DNA from 4 places in the Paenibacillus sp. B46(2026) genome. Region 1 is predicted to be linked to each of the others. Evidence: riboswitches for the same ligand, from Rfam matches in the RefSeq annotation. Region 1 holds a riboswitch; each other region holds the start of a gene.

What was found. A riboswitch is a leader RNA that binds a small molecule or an ion and turns the genes downstream of it on or off. The one in region 1 is predicted to bind cyclic di-AMP.
Region 2: linked by a shared signal. The riboswitch ahead of AC1S8V_RS10525 (C40 family peptidase) and the one ahead of AC1S8V_RS17460 (3D domain-containing protein) in region 1 are both predicted to bind cyclic di-AMP.
Region 3: linked by a shared signal. The riboswitch ahead of AC1S8V_RS16585 (C40 family peptidase) and the one ahead of AC1S8V_RS17460 (3D domain-containing protein) in region 1 are both predicted to bind cyclic di-AMP.
Region 4: linked by a shared signal. The riboswitch ahead of AC1S8V_RS07215 (hypothetical protein) and the one ahead of AC1S8V_RS17460 (3D domain-containing protein) in region 1 are both predicted to bind cyclic di-AMP.

The regions. Positions count from the first base shown of each region.
Region 1 covers NZ_CM165907.1:3,921,495-3,923,697, forward strand. The annotation lists gene AC1S8V_RS17455 (polysaccharide deacetylase family protein) at 1-259, shown strand, start outside; gene AC1S8V_RS17460 (3D domain-containing protein) at 375-1,046, opposite strand; cyclic di-AMP (ydaO/yuaA leader) riboswitch at 1,049-1,245, opposite strand; gene AC1S8V_RS17465 (amino acid ABC transporter ATP-binding protein) at 1,462-2,184, opposite strand; gene AC1S8V_RS17470 (ABC transporter substrate-binding protein/permease) at 2,171-2,203, opposite strand, start outside.
Region 2 covers NZ_CM165907.1:2,279,774-2,281,976, reverse strand. The annotation lists gene pelA (pectate lyase) at 1-518, opposite strand, end outside; cyclic di-AMP (ydaO/yuaA leader) riboswitch at 951-1,082, shown strand; gene AC1S8V_RS10525 (C40 family peptidase) at 1,088-1,552, shown strand; gene AC1S8V_RS10520 (hypothetical protein) at 1,677-2,203, shown strand, end outside.
Region 3 covers NZ_CM165907.1:3,728,317-3,730,519, reverse strand. The annotation lists gene AC1S8V_RS16590 (response regulator transcription factor) at 1-614, shown strand, start outside; cyclic di-AMP (ydaO/yuaA leader) riboswitch at 784-917, shown strand; gene AC1S8V_RS16585 (C40 family peptidase) at 923-1,396, shown strand; gene asnB (asparagine synthase (glutamine-hydrolyzing)) at 1,605-2,203, shown strand, end outside.
Region 4 covers NZ_CM165907.1:1,616,450-1,618,652, reverse strand. The annotation lists gene AC1S8V_RS07220 (HAD family hydrolase) at 1-408, opposite strand, end outside; gene AC1S8V_RS07215 (hypothetical protein) at 787-1,185, opposite strand; cyclic di-AMP (ydaO/yuaA leader) riboswitch at 1,301-1,476, opposite strand; gene AC1S8V_RS07210 (glutathione peroxidase) at 1,838-2,203, shown strand, end outside.

The DNA.
Region 1 (2,203 bases):
CAGACAGCATTATAGCATTGTGAACTGGAATGTTGACTCCCTGGACTGGAAAGGCCTCTCCAAGGAAAAGGTGAAGGATAATATCCTATCTGCCGTAAAACCTGGTTCCATCGTTCTGCAGCATGCAGGAGGCGGTGTGGGCTCTAACCTGAACGGCACGATTGAGGCTTTGCCCGAAGTCATTGAGGAACTGCGTAACCGCGGATATGAACTCGTCACCTTGGACGAAATGTTGGGATTGCCGAAGGCCAAAGATTAGGATGTCCTTGATCCGTGTTAGGAAATGATTGCAAATGTTAAAAGGGTGCCTGTTCAATCGCAAGTTAGCGACTGGCAGACACCCAGTTTGAATTCATTAGGATGTAATTTACTTTCTACTTCAGAATGTAGAGCTCGATATCCTGAAAACCAAATGTGCTTACGGACTGCTTGCTACCAGGAATGAAGATATCAATCCGGTGACCCTTGATTGCACCGCCCACATCACGTGCTGTGGCTACAAAAGCCTGTTTTGGCAATCCTGGATGGCTGTGACCAGTGACCAGTACTTTGGTTCCAAGTGGAATCACACTTGGATCAACAGCAATCGTACCCAGTTCAAGATCATTGCCGAAGTAATCCACAGCACCCCATCCTCCATTTTCAGACGGATCTGCAGAGTACGCCGTTGCTTTCACATTCACTGCTTTACTGTAATCAAACGTTTTGCCCCAGGCTTGAACCACTTTGTTATCTGCGTTAACGTCCAAGCTTGCTGTGGTAACCGTCTTCGCTTGAGTCTTGCTTTCCGTTGCGGCAGCAGCAACATTATTTGCTTTGCCGGGGATCGTAATTTTCAAACCACCATAAATGTTGTAGGGCGAAATGTCGTTATTTGCTTTAACCAACGTGTTAAGTGCTACTCCATATTGTTTTGATAAGGTGTAGAAGGTATCCCCCTCTTTGGCCACATGAACTGAATCTGCGTGAGCCGGAACGGCTTGAATAAGCATTGCTGTTGTCAATAATGCTACTGCTGTTTTGGCTATACGTTTCTTGTTAATCATGGTCTTCCTCCCTCATTATGCCTGCGAAGTTAGTTGTCGGATTCGGATGAGGAGCCCACCCTATAGGTTTTTCGTTACATTTTGAAACATTATGTACCCCTAATTCACCCCAAGCAGTGTGCTATCGATCTTCCCCTGCACAATCTGCATCGTTACATCCCCCGCACTTCCTGTCCGGAAGTTTCGGCAGAGTTCAATATATCACAATTTTGTAACCTGAACTTGTAGTAATTCTTACCAAATGGTTTTTAGCGCATCATCATCTGTAAGAATACTGGATAATTCAGAAATGTTGTGTGACCCGATGCCTTTGTATTAGGTAACAGAAAAGTTACTTTTCGGTCTGTAGGTGACTAATTCGCATAAAAATAGCGTTACCGACTTAAAGTCAGTAACACTATTTGAATAATCTAATTTAGAGTACTTTAGCAAGAAAATCACGTGTACGTGAATGTTTGGGTGCTCCAAACACTTCGTCTGGTGTTCCCTCTTCTACAATAACCCCGCCATCCATGAACAGGATCCGGTCTCCCACTTCACGTGCAAAACCCATCTCATGCGTCACGATAACCATGGTCATCCCGCCTTCTGCAAGACGTTTCATGACATCCAATACTTCACCGACCATCTCGGGGTCCAGTGCCGAAGTAGGCTCGTCGAACAGCATAACATGCGGCTGCATGGCCAATGCTCTTGCAATGGCGATCCGCTGCTTCTGTCCACCGGACAGCTGATTCGGGAATGTATCTTTTTTATCGTACAAGCCCACGGTGTTAAGCAGATCAGCAGCGATTTTCTCCGCTTCCTGCGTGGATTGTTTCTTCACTTTAATCGGAGCAATCGTGATGTTTTGCTGTACCGTTTTGTGTGGGAACAGGTTGAAATGCTGGAACACCATGCCCATTTTTTCACGAGTCGCATTGATGTTGTGCTTCGGGTCTGTGATCGACACCCCCTCAAAATCAATCTCACCCGATGAAGGCTGTTCAAGCAGGTTCAGACAACGCAAGAACGTACTTTTCCCTGAACCGGAAGGACCGATGACAACAACAACCTCGCCTTTGCCAATGGTCACATTAACACCCTTCAGTACATCATTGTTTCCATAGGATTTGTGTAATTGTCTAACGTCTATCACTTGCACTCAACTTCCTTTC
Region 2 (2,203 bases), 1.6 Mb from region 1:
TCCACACCTTTATCAACTGAATTTTTACTGCGGTTAGCAAGTGTACTGTCGATAAACGAGAAGTCACCTTTGCGCGTCGCTACTTCATCGAGCATGATCATTACATTAATCATGGCATCATCATTGTAAGTAATGTGCTTGTGATATCCCGAGCTTTTGTAGACTTGAGGCCATCCGCCGTTCGAATACTGCATATTGATCAAAAAGTTGATTCCTTTGATTGCAGCAGCGGAGTATCGCGGATCATTAGTCTTTTTGAATTCCTTCGCCAATCTTCTAATTTCTGAATATGTAGCTTTGTTATCGATCGTAGACTTCGCCCATTCCCCACTCGATTGTTTATAGTCTTTTCTCCAACCTCCATCTGGCAGTTGGTTCTTCAGAATATCGGAAATACTTGCTGTCGTACCTGATGCATCAGCAGCAGATACCGTTGCTACAGGGAGAACCGCCATCCCAACTGTTGAGAACACCATGGTACATGCCAGTACAAAAGTAACTATTTTTTTTGCTTTCAATGGATTACACTCTCCTATGTTCGTTTTTTTAATAAATCTCCCACTTCTACATTACATATGATACAAATCCCTAAACCTCCTTTATTTGAACTTATGACACAATAAAATCTATTTCCATCCAATATGTGGATTGGATACAACGATAATATGCAAAAAAACGATATTTGTCAATATATGCAACTTAATGAATATAATTTCTGAAATTCTACATAACGGAATAGTCCTTTTACCTCATGACAAACCTGTTTATTTATCCAAAATCACCTTTAACGAACCAATAATGACGTTTTTGTCATGAATGATACCCAAACTTGATCCCTTCTTTCATATAAAAACCGTAATTCCGCTAACATTGAGGTATTACGAAGGGTTTTAAATGGGTTTGACAATTACGCATTTATGCAATATAGTTTCAAATAGTTACAAAAACTTAATTATTCATTGCCGAGTTTCATGTTTGAAAACGGGGGAACCATTTTGGGTGAATTATTCTTATACATAGGAAATATAGGGAACCTTCTACCGAACCCTTAGCTAACTCCGTAGGCATCGAAGGGAGAACATTGATTTTGAAAAAACTGATTATCTCCATTTTTGGAGCAGCTGTACTATTTACATCCGGGGCAACAAGCACAGAGGCAAGCAGTATTAACTCTCTAGTGAACAACATGACTGGTATACCTTACAAGTGGGGTGGCACGACTATGGCTGGCTTCGACTGTTCCGGGTTTATGAGATATCTTTTCAACAAATACAGCATTGAATTGCCACGTACTTCGCAGCAACAAGCCAAAGCAGGTACTCCGGTATCCAAAAGTAACATTCGCACAGGTGATCTGGTGTTCTTCAATACGATGGGCAAAGGCATTTCACATACAGGTGTGTATATCGGCGGCGGACAATTCGCTCATGCTTCCAGCAGTAAAGGTGTAAGCATCACCAAGATGTCCAATCCTTATTTCAATGATCGTTACGTGACAGCACGTCGGGTAACTGGACAGTTTATGTACGATAAAATGTTGGGTAAAATGTAATTCACATACAAAAAGGCATCGGTTATAAACCGGATGCCTTTTTTGTTTAACCATTTTTTGTCTTCAACTGCTTTCTTAAACAATGTAAAATGTTTTAGGAAATAAAAGGAGATGAGGAGAACAATTGAAAAAGTTAATGTTTGTTTTAAGTTTTGCTATTTTAGTAATAGGTAGTTTAGGATGCAGTAGTGAGAACGAAAAAGATTTTAGAGATGTTTCATGGGGTACCAAGATCGACAAAGTCATTTCAGCAGAAGAAAAGAACGGTAACTCAGGCTATGAAGAGGACGTACATAATGAACATGAGAAAAGTATCGAATATTCTAATCTTGTAGTCTTGGGTAAGAAAGCAGATGCTAAATACGTTTTCACTGATTTATTAGACAATGATAGCATTCTGGTAATGATGGAAGAAGGAAGGGAATTATCAGAGGAATTAAATAACCCCAACACAACAGAAACAAGGAAAGAAGAGATATACAAAATAATGGACCAGCGCCTTGAGGAAATGGAAAATGCAGCAGATGAATATCCATTAGATGACTTCTTGTTGTACGAGGCCACATATTACTTTGGCATGTTAAATAGTCAGGATTCTGATGAAATTCTGGGAGAGCTTACGAATAAATATGGTCAGCCAGGAAGCAAGAC
Region 3 (2,203 bases), 190 kb from region 1:
AAGCTCATAATGGAACCGAAGGACTGTCCTATCTTCAGAAAAATTCGTATCATGTCATTTTATTAGACGTTATGATGCCCGATATGGATGGATGGCATCTTTGTGAAAAAATCAGATCGTTTAGTGAAACACCTATATTGATGCTTACAGCTCGAGGGGATGTGAAGGATAAGGTACATGGGTTAGGTGCCGGTGCTGATGATTATATGGTGAAACCTGTAAATTCAGATGAACTCATTGCTCGCTTGTTTGCGCTTATTCGACGATCTTCACAGTCTCTAAGCCTCAAAGAAATCGGTAAAAAAATCATGTATACAGACATGATTATTTATCCAGATCGAAGACAGGTTATGGTACTTGACACAAATTTGGATTTGACCCAAAAAGAACTTGATATATTGCTTATATTGGCCGAGCATCCACAAAGAGTTTTCTCTAGAGATGAAATCATAGAACGTCTCTGGGGAAGTGACTTTTTTGGGGATAACCGAGTCGTAGACACCCATGTGAAAAATATCCGGGAGAAGTTGCAGTTGGCTGGCTTGGAACAGAATCCCATTCAAACGGTTTGGGGCATAGGGTATAAGTGGTTGTATAGTGTAGAGGAGCCTTGAACTTATAACTAGAATTCGGCAATACAAAAAGAACTTGTGCTAAGAAGCGATCCTCCCTAAGTTTAGCAGGAGACGGTCGTTTCTTTTCTTTTTTAGTATAAGATATACGAGAATTCCACATTAAATCCACACAATTTAACAATATAATATTCTATAGGTTACAAATATTTAACTATTTTTGCCGAATTTCGTATTGAAAACGGGGGAACCATTTGTTGGGTGAATTATTCTTGCAAGAAAAGAATATAGGGAGCCTTTAACCGAATCCTTAAGCTAACTCCGTAGGCATCTAAGGGAGGAACAAAAGTTTGAAGAAAGTTATTTTATCGGTGCTTGGAGCAGCAGTTTTATTTACCTCCACAGCAACAGGGGCATTTGCTAGTCAGGCAAAACTAACAGAAGAAATAAAAGAAGTGGTTGGAACGCCATACCTTTATGGTGGGACAACAACATCTGGTTTTGATTGTTCCGGTTTTATCCTGTATGTTTTTAATAAGTTTAAACTAGATTTGCCGCGCACTTCTAGTATGCAAGCAACAAAGGGATCGTTTGTAGAGAAAGAAGAACTACGCCCAGGGGATCTCGTTTTCTTTAATACGAATGGTCGCAGCATTTCCCATGCAGGTATTTATGTAGGTGACAATCAATTTGCACATTCATCAAGCAGTAAGGGTGTTCGAATTAGTAGCTTATCTGAAAGTTATTATAAAACCAAATATGTTACAGCTCGTCGAGTGGTTAGCGAGCAGAACTATCTTAAAATGGTTGACGATAGTCATTAAAATGGACAAGCCCGTGGGTAATTCACGGGTTTTTCCATTTTGTTTAGCAACTTGCCTCGAACAGATAAAGCCATTCTCAGTGAACTAAACCAATAAATAAGTAAATAACTTAACAAACTGTGATTTATGATGTGGACATTAACCTTTCACAGATTCCACATACATAAAAGCTAAACTAATCTTATATCGATTAGAGGAGAATAGCCCAATGTGTGGATTTGTAAGTTTATATAACAAGTATCGTATGCCAGTAGATGCAAATATTCTGCAACATATGACAGACTCCATAGCTCATCGTGGCCCAGATGATGAAGGGATGTATATCCATGATCATATCGGTCTGGGTTTTAGGAGACTAAGTATACTGGATATCGAGCACGGGGCACAGCCCATGACCAATGAGACCAAAGATATTTGGCTTGTATTCAATGGGGAGATTTATAATTATAAAGAGTTGAAGGATTGGTTAAGCCAAAAAGGTCATACATTTTATACAGATTCGGATACTGAAGTGCTGCTGAGGCTTTATGAAGACGTTGGAATTAAATGTGTCAGCTATTTACGGGGCATGTTTGGTTTCACCATATGGGATCGAAAAAAAGATCTTTTATTTGCGGCAAGGGATCATTTCGGGATAAAGCCTGTATATTTCAGTGAAACCGCCTTTGGATACATGATTGGTTCTGAAATTAAATCGATACTGGCTTCAGGTAGGATTGATCGGGAAGTAGATGAGAATGCACTATATCATTATCTTACATTTCAATATGTACCTGAACCTTCAACCATGTTCAAAGGAATCCATAA
Region 4 (2,203 bases), 2.3 Mb from region 1:
AACATCAACATACTTCCGCAACCCGTAGCTCTCCAGTCTCTCTTCCGTTCCGGGACTTTGATTGGCAATAATGCCAATGCGATAATGCTTCGACAAGTGCTGAAGAACCGAATCCGCTGAAGGAAAAGGATGTTCAAGATCTTTTTGAAATTTCAGTTTGTCCTGAATCTGTTTCTGGTGCTTCTCGTCTCCAATGAATGTGCGAATCGCCACTCTCATAGGCCATTGCTCATATTTCTGGTAACAGTTCGCGAACAGTTCGCGTACCGCCTCAATCTTCACCGGATACCCCAAAGCACAAGCCTCGCGGACGAACTGTCCGATAATATCATCAACCGGCTCCCATTCATCCACCAACGTATCTCCAACATCAAAAAACAACCACTTTAATCCACATACATCCGGCACGCCAATTCCTCCTTGTAAGCCACAGGCGATTCCTCATCCTAATCGTGTTCAAAAAGTCTGGTTTTCAGTACCGAGAAGATGGAATGAAGCTAGAAATGGAGTAGCGGAGCGTAGGGAAAACTACGTGAGCAACTACAATGTTTCCGAAGGAAACATACTTCGTAAGCATATTCTTATTCGGCTGAATTTCATATTCGATGCTGATCATGCCGCTAGGCATCCTTCGTAATCAAAAGCAGACTTTTTGAACTACCTTTAAAACCATAAAAAAGAAGACTCACCATCACGCATGAGTCTCCTCAAATTTCCGTTTATTGATATGTTCAATTATAACAGGCCCCTTACACCGGAGCAATCACAAGCTAACAAGCTAGCGCACTAACCATTCAGGAGAAAGCCGACTTCTCCATTAAGTGAATACACAATCCGGTCTGCACCCATTCCTCGATAGATGCCCTTTGGATGACTCTGCTCCGTAATGACGCACAGGGACTTCGATGTCCACGAACGGCAGATCTGCAAATATCGACAGGTCAGATTCAGGCTGTTCTCGAAAATAAACACGTTTCCTACGCTACCCTGCGGCAAAAACCATTTTTGAGCTGCAGCCGTATTCATACGAATAACATGCTCTACCCCGATTCTACGGAGTTTCCGCTCTTCCCCTGCACTGTTGGTTAGAACGGCAAACGGCATTTTTTTGTACATCAGCAATTTGATAAATTTGCGTCCTGCTTCATTCGGAGCAGTCACTAAGATCATCTCAGTATCCATCATTCGTTCCTCCCTTGGCGTGAAAAGACAACAAAAAAGAAGCGTGGGGGACCAAGGCCTCCCGAACGCTTCTTAAATAATTCATGGCGAAAACGCCATGAACCAGCGTACGGCTTGTTGCCTCTCCCTTTAACGCTTACGAGGTTAGCTGACGGATTCGGGCGCGAGAGTCGCCCTATTTCCGGCTGTCACCGGAAAATTCACCCCATGAATGCCTACTGTCCTGGACAGCGCATTCTGTTGGTTCCCCCGTTTCCCACTCATCAATGAATGGAAACTCAGCGATTAAAACATCGTTCGTATACCTTAAGGTAAGATCGAGCGATATTATCGTTTGTTTCGTTTTTCAGGTACAATTTAGTTTAAATTGAAATTACGTTATGAATCATACACCCGCGCCATGACGGTGTAAAGTCCGCACAGATCACCGAATCGGCAGATTTTTGCCAATACCCACCCATAATAACGCTTACAACAAGATCATACTCTATGCATCTCTTTAAATCTATCTAATTCTCACTCTGACGAAAATCACATCGCAATTCATTCACGTATTCTGCACAACTTGCCTGTTTTGATTCTTTTAACACCACATTAGTTTTGCATTATTTAATTGTAACCAATATAATAGAGGATATAAATGGAGGCGATTTAGATGACAGTCTACGATTACAAAGTGAATACCCTTCGCGGTCAAGAAGTTGAAATGTCCGACTACCGTGACAAAGTGTTACTAATTGTGAATACGGCAAGCTCATGCGGCCTTACACCTCAATTCAAAGGTCTGCAAGAATTGCAAGACAAGTTCCAGGATGCACCATTTGAAGTCCTTGGTTTTCCAAGCAACCAGTTTGCACAGGAAAAAGGCTCTTCCGATGATATTGCCGAGTTCTGTCAGATGAATTATGGCGTGAGCTTCCCCATGTTCGAGAAAATTGATGTGAACGGCTCAAGCGCTCACCCTCTCTTCCAGCACCTTAGCAAAGAAGCACCCGGCCTGCTCGGATCCAAAGCAATCAAA